Regions from separate parts of the Streptomyces sp. NPDC051218 genome, predicted to be linked through region 2. Evidence: riboswitches for the same ligand, from Rfam matches in the RefSeq annotation. Region 2 holds a riboswitch; the other holds the start of a gene.
What was found. A riboswitch is a leader RNA that binds a small molecule or an ion and turns the genes downstream of it on or off. The one in region 2 is predicted to bind S-adenosylmethionine.
Positions count from the first base shown of each region.

Region 1 (3,403 bases), on a different contig from region 2:
ACGTTGGTGACCGTGACGTCCGGCTGCTCACGCCCGGTGCGGGCGGTGCCGTTGTCGCCGCCTTCGGTGTCCGCCGCGGCGGACACGGCCGCGGCGCCGAGCGCTCCTGCCGCGAGGGTGGCCGTGGCCATGGCCATGGCACCCACGCGTAGCGCGTTTCCCGTTACCTGTCTGACCCACATAAGCACCCACATAAGTGGGGAATGTAGACAAAATGCCCGGCTCGGGGCGGTTACGCCACGCGGCGTGCCGTGTACTCCGCGATGCCGCACATCGGCGGGCGCTCCTCCGTGTCCACCGAATGGGTCCGCGGCTCGAACCCCTGCTCGCCCCGTTCGAACTGGGTGAGCTCGGGCCGTACGAGATGGCCGCGCGCGAGCCGCAGCTGTGCCGTCCGGTAGATCGCCGCGGCCATCCGGCCGAGCGCCTGCCCGTCCTGATGCCGGTGCTTGCGCACACCGACATCGACCTGCGCGAGCGCGTCCAGGCCCACGGTGTGCAGCGCGTCGACGAGCAGGCCGAGCTCCACCCCGTAGCCGACGGGGAACGGCAGCCGCTCCAGGAGGGACCTGCGGGCCGCGTACTCGCCGCCCAGCGGCTGGACGAAGCCCGCGAGCTGGGGCCAGTGCATGTTGAGCAGCGGGCGCGCCATCAGCTCGGTCACCCGGCCGCCCTGATCGGCGGTTCCGGCCAGGGGGCGGTCGTACATCGCCTTCACGAAGTCCACGTCGGGATCGGTCAGGAGGGGGCCCACTATCCCGGTCACGAAGTCCGCCGAGAACTCCCTGAGGTCCGCGTCGACGAACGCGACGATGTCGCCGCCGGTCACCAGGAGCGAGCGCCACAGGACCTCGCCCTTGCCGGGCACGGCCGGAAGGCGCGGCAGGATCTCATCCCGGTGCACGACCCGCGCGCCCGCCTCCCGGGCGACCTCGGCCGTGCGGTCACGGGAGCCGGAGTCGATCACCACGAGCTCGTCCACGAGGGCCGCCTTCTCCACCAGCTCACGGCGGATCTCGGCGACGATCGCACCGACCGTCCCCTCCTCGTCGAGGGCGGGCAGGACGACACTCACCGAGGCCCCCGACGCCCGCTTGGCGGCGACGAGTGCGCTGAGCGGACGGTCGGCGACGGACCAGGAACGCCTGGTCAGCCAGCGCTCGGCCTCTTCCAGCACGGGTGGCTCCTCCTGTATGTGGCCTACATGTGATCCATCTCGCGGTTCGGACGACTATCTCAAGGGTCCAGGCCGTCGGTTACAGTCTTGAACAACGCGGATGACCATCGCACGTCGGGGGTCATCGCGTAACAAATGCCCGGGGCCCATGAAGCCCCGGCGCCATACCGCTCATCCAGAGGGGCAGAGGGATACGGCCCGTTGAAGCCCCGGCAACCATCCCGCCGACCACGCACGCGAGGTCTCGGTGGGGAAGGTGCCAATTCCGTCTCGTGGCGAGATGCGCCGCGAGGAAGATGAGGAGAAAGGGCCTCGCCTCCATGGCTGCGCAGACTGTCGCAACGAACGAAAACACCTCTTCGACCACGGGTTCCGTGGATCTCGGCCCCGCGTCCGGCCTCTCCTGCCGCGAGTGCGGCGAGCTCTACGCGCTGGGCCCGATCTTCGCCTGTCAGGCCTGTTTCGGCCCGCTCGAAGTCGCGTACGACCTGCCGACCGGTGACCCCGAGGCACTGCGGAAGCAGATCGAGGCCGGCCCGGACAACATCTGGCGCTACGCCCCGCTCCTGCCCGTCCCCGCGGACGTGGCGTCCAAGCCGAACATCAACCCCGGCTGGACCAAGCTCGTCAAGGCCGACAACCTCGCCCGCGAACTCGGCGTCGAGCAGGGCAAGTTGTTCGTCAAGGACGACTCCGGCAACCCCACGCACTCCTTCAAGGACCGCGTCGTCGCGCAGGCCATCGAGGCGGCGCGCGCCTTCGGCTTCACCACGCTCTCCTGCTCCTCCACCGGCAACCTCGCCGGCGCCGTCGGCGCCGCCGCGGCCCGCGCCGGCTTCCGCTCCTGCGTGTTCATCCCGCACGACCTGGAGCAGGGCAAGGTCGTCATGGCCGCGGTCTACGGCGGCGAGCTCGTCGGCATCGAGGGCAACTACGACGACGTGAACCGCTTCTGCTCCGAGCTCATCGGCGACCCGCTGGGCGAGGGCTGGGGCTTCGTGAACGTGAACCTGCGGCCGTACTACGGCGAGGGTTCCAAGACCCTCGCGTACGAGATCTGCGAGCAGCTCGGCTGGGTCCTGCCCGACCAGCTGGTCATCCCGATCGCCTCCGGATCGCAGCTCACGAAGATCGACAAGGGTCTGAAGGAGCTGATCGCCCTCGGCCTCGTCGAGGACAAGCCCTACAAGATCTTCGGCGCCCAGGCCGAGGGCTGCTCGCCGGTGTCCACCGCCTTCAAGGCCGGTCACGACGTCGTGCGCCCGCAGAAGCCGGACACCATCGCCAAGTCGCTCGCCATCGGCAACCCCGCCGACGGGCCGTACGTGCTCGACATCGCGCGTCGCACGGGCGGGGCCGTCGAGGACGTGAACGACGAGCAGGTCGTCGACGCGATCGAGCTGCTCGCTCGGAGTGAGGGGATCTTCGCGGAGACCGCCGGCGGGGTGACGGTCGGCGTCACGAAGAAGCTGGTCGAGGCGGGCCTCATCGATCCCTCCCTCACCACGGTGGTGTTGAACACCGGCGACGGACTCAAGACGCTTGATGCCGTTGCCGAGAGGTCTCAGGCGACCGCGACGATCAAGCCCAGCCTTGAGGCGTTCCGCTCCGCGGGTCTTGCCAAGTAGGCATCGCTGTTGTCTGCGGGGCCGTCGTGGCTGGTCGCGCAGTTCCCCGCGCCCCTTCGGGGGCGCCCCCTGGCGGGGCGCCCCCCGATCTACCGAGGTGAATCCCATGAGCGTCAAGGTCCGCATCCCCACCATCCTTCGCACCTACACCGGCGGTCAGTCCGAGGTCGCCGCCGAGGGGGCGACGCTCTCCGAGGTCATCGCCGACCTGGAGAAGAACCACACCGGTATCGCTGCGCGCGTCCTGGACGACCAGGGCAAGCTGCGGCGCTTCGTGAACGTCTACGTGAACGACGACGACGTGCGCTTCGAGCAGGGTCTCGAGACCGCGACGCCGGACGGTGCCGGGGTCTCCATCATCCCCGCCGTCGCCGGTGGTTGATCCTTTAAAGAAACACCCTGCGTAATCTTCATTGCCCCCTCCGCGAGAGAAGCGGAGGGGGCAATTCCATGTGATTGAGCGCGGTACAGTTGGGAAGCGAGCTTCCTGTTTGTGCCGAGCGCATATACGAAGTCGCCCCGAGGGCGACAAGAAGTAGCCAAAGTGCACTGCCCATTTGCCCTCTCCGTGGCATTTGTCTGGCCCGACTTGCCCTGA
Region 1 is NZ_JBITEU010000004.1:458,977-462,379, reverse strand. Features, by position in the region: gene ACIBCK_RS15610 (hypothetical protein) at 1-131, opposite strand, end outside; gene ACIBCK_RS15605 (glucosyl-3-phosphoglycerate synthase) at 233-1,177, opposite strand; SAM riboswitch class I at 1,346-1,480, shown strand; gene thrC (threonine synthase) at 1,498-2,805, shown strand; gene ACIBCK_RS15595 (MoaD/ThiS family protein) at 2,912-3,187, shown strand.
Region 1: it holds a riboswitch for S-adenosylmethionine, as region 2 does, so the genes downstream of both, thrC (threonine synthase) here and ACIBCK_RS02070 (aminotransferase class V-fold PLP-dependent enzyme) in region 2, are expected to answer to the same signal.

Region 2 (3,403 bases):
TACAGCGCGATCCTGCCGGCGCCGGTCTCGCTCACCGAGGCGCTCGGCCGGGGCGGCGAGTTCCTCACCGACGCGACCGAGCGTGCCCTGCGGATGATCGTTCTGGGGTCACGTCTGAAGGGACGTCCCCGGGCTCAGGCGGCGTTGGTGTCCGGCACGCAACGCCCGTCCTCCGTACGGTAGTTCCAGCGTGCGCCGTCCGCCACGAGCTCCTTCACGGCGCGCACGAAACGCTCCACGTGCTCGTCCGGGGTGCCCGCGCCGAAGCTGACGCGGATCGCGTTGAGCGACTTCTCGCCGGGCGCGGCCTCGGGGGCGCCGCACTCGCCCTGCGTCTGCGGGTCGCTGCCGAGCAGGGTGCGCACCAGCGGGTGGGCGCAGAAGAGACCGTCGCGTACGCCGATGCCGTACTCGGCGGAGAGCGCGGCGGCGAAGTGCGAGCTGTTCCAGCCCTCCACGACGAAGGAGATGACGCCGACGCGCGGAGCGTCGTCACCGAAGAGCGAGAGCACCTTCACGGCCGGCACCTCGGCGAGTCCCTCGCACACCTTCGCGATGAGCCGGCGCTCCCGGGCGACGAGCTCGTCGAAGCCCGCCTCGGTCAGCGCCTTGCAGGCGGAGGCGATCGAGTACACGCCGATGACGTTCGGCGAACCGGCCTCGTGCCGCGCTGCGGTGTCGTGCCACTCGACGTCGACGCCCCCGTCCGTACGCCGCGCGACCTTCCGCGATGCGCCGCCGCCCGCGAGGTACGGCTCGGCCTCCTGCAGCCAGTCGGAGCGGCCCGCGAGGACGCCCGAGCCGAAGGGCGCGTACAGCTTGTGGCCGGAGAAGGCGACCCAGTCGACGTCGAGCTCGCTGATGGAGACCGGGTGGTGGGGCGCGAGCTGCGCGGCGTCCAGGACGATACGGGCGCCGTGCGCATGGGCGGCGGCGGCGAGCTCCTTGACCGGCCACAGCTCACCGGTGACGTTCGAGGCTCCGGTCACGCAGACCAGCGCGGGCCCGTAGGGGTCACGGTCGGCGAGGGCGCGCTCCAGGGTGGCGACGGCCTGGTCGGCGGTGCGCGGGGCGTTCAGGTACGTCACGCGGGCGTCGCGCCAGGGCAGCAGCGAAGCGTGGTGCTCGGTCTCGAAGACGAAGACCTGGCAGTCGGCGGGCAGCGCGGCGGCCAGGAGGTTCAGCGAGTCGGTGGTCGAACGGGTGAAGACGACCTGGTCGTCCTCGCGGCAGCCGAGGAACTCGGCGACGGTGACCCGGCTGTTCTCGAAGAGGTCGGTGGAGAGCTGCGATAGGTAGCCGGCACCGCGGTGCACGCTGCCGTAGTACGGCGCGTACGCGGCCACGTCGTCCCACACCCGCTGCAGGGCCGGGGCGCTTGCCGCGTAGTCGAGCGCCGCGTAGGTCACCTCGCCGCCGGTGACCAGCGGCACGGTGACGTCACGGCCGAGGACGGGAAGCGGGCTGGAACAGACGGTGCGGTCGGCGGCAGCGGTGGTGACAGACATGGCGAACTCCCGTGGGAAGGCAGGCGAGTTCACTGCGAGGGCGCTCGGAAGGCGCTGCAGTGACGAAGAAAAAGGGGGGTGCGGAAAAGGGGCCGGAAAGCCCTATCGCATTCGCTTGCTCACGAGACTGCTCCCTTGAGGACCAGGACCCCAGGGGCGGACATTCACCGATGTCCAGGGGTCCGCGCTTGCCATGGACCTTGCTGTCCACGGCCTGGTCTTCACCCGGGGCACCCCGCCACGGACGGAGGGTTGCCGGACAGCGAGCCGGGGCCTAATCGCTGTCACTCATGACCTGCGCAGCATCTTGCCACACGATCTTCTCGGTGCCCACCGCAGTCCGGCATCCGGACTGCGGTGGGCACCACACTCACCTGTTGCTGGCCGCCACCCACAGCTCCAGGGCCTTCTTCGCGGCTCCGGAGTCGATGGCCTGCGCCGCCTTCGCGATCCCGGCGCCGATCTGCTCCACGAGGGTCCCCTCGCCCGGCGACAGCGCCACCAGGGCGGCCGCCGTGTTCAGCAGTACGGCGTCCCGGACCGGCCCCTTCTCACCGTCGAGGAGGCGCAGCGCCACCTCGGCGTTGTACGAGGCGTCCGCGCCCCGCAGCGCCTCCACGGGGACGAGGTCGATGCCGACGTCCCGCGGGTCGAAGGCCTCCTCGCGCACGGAGCCGTCGCGCACGACCCAGACCCGGGAGGTCGAGGTGGTCGTCAGCTCGTCGAGGCCGTCGTCACCGCGGAAGACGAGGGAGGAGTTCCCGCGCTCTGCGAAGACCCCGGCCACGATCGGCGCCATCCGGGGGTCGGCGACCCCGACCGCCTGGGCCCGCACCTTGGCCGGGTTGGTGAGCGGCCCGAGGGCGTTGAAGACGGTCCGGATGCCCAGCTGGCTGCGCGCCCCGCCGGCGTGCCGCAGCGCCGGGTGGAACTTCACGGCGAAGCAGAAGGTGATCCCGGCTTCCTCGGCCACCTCGACGACCCGCTTCAGCGGCAGCTCCAGGTTCACCCCGAGCTTCTCCAGGACGTCGGAGGCTCCCGAGGCGCTGGAGGCCGCGCGGTTGCCGTGCTTGACGACCTTGGCGCCCGCGCCGGCGGCCACGATCGCGGACATCGTGGAGATGTTGACGGTCTTGGCGCCGTCACCGCCGGTGCCGACGATGTCGACGGTCTGCCCGGGTACCTCGATCACGTTGGCGTGCTCGTACATCGTGCGGACGAGGCCGGAGATCTCCTCCACGGTCTCGCCCTTGGCCCGCAGGGCGACGACGAAGCCCGCGATCTGCGCGTCGGTCGCCTCGCCGCGCATGATGCGGTCCATGGCCCAGGCCGTGTCATCGGTGCTCTGGTCACGTCCCTCGAGCAGTCCGTTCAGCACACCCGGCCAGGAACGGGCCGCCGCGGTGTTGCCTCCTGCGGGGGTCACAGCGCTCATCTGCCGCTCCTGGGTTCGTCTAGGCATGGGACAGGAACACCTTATCCAGCCCCGGGGACGGCAAAGAGCCCCGTCCATGCAGTGGAACGCATGGACGGGGCTCTCGCCGTGGCGACCTTGTCAGAGTCTCAGGTGATCAGTGGTGGCCGTGGCCGCTGGTGATCTCCTTGTACTCCTCGGTGGTGGGCTTGGGGATCTGGTTGTCCTCCCCGTAGTAGCCCTTGCTGAGCTTGGCCCGGAGCTTCTGCGAACCGGACACCTTGCGCTCGACGCCGTTCTCGTCGACCGCGGGACCGATCTCGAGCGGCGCGTACTGCTCGTGCGCGGTGAGCGTGTGCAGCTGCTCCTGGTTGAGCGGCTCGTGGACCTCGATGAACTCACCGTGCGGCAGGCGCTTGATGATGCCCGACTCGCGGCCGTGCAGGACCTTCTCCTTGTCACGCCGCTGCAGACCCAGGCA
Region 2 is NZ_JBITEU010000001.1:439,829-443,231, forward strand. Features, by position in the region: gene ACIBCK_RS02065 (glycerate kinase) at 1-183, shown strand, start outside; gene ACIBCK_RS02070 (aminotransferase class V-fold PLP-dependent enzyme) at 135-1,508, opposite strand; SAM riboswitch class IV at 1,688-1,804, opposite strand; gene trpD (anthranilate phosphoribosyltransferase) at 1,879-2,943, opposite strand; gene ACIBCK_RS02080 (cytochrome bc complex cytochrome b subunit) at 3,080-3,403, opposite strand, start outside.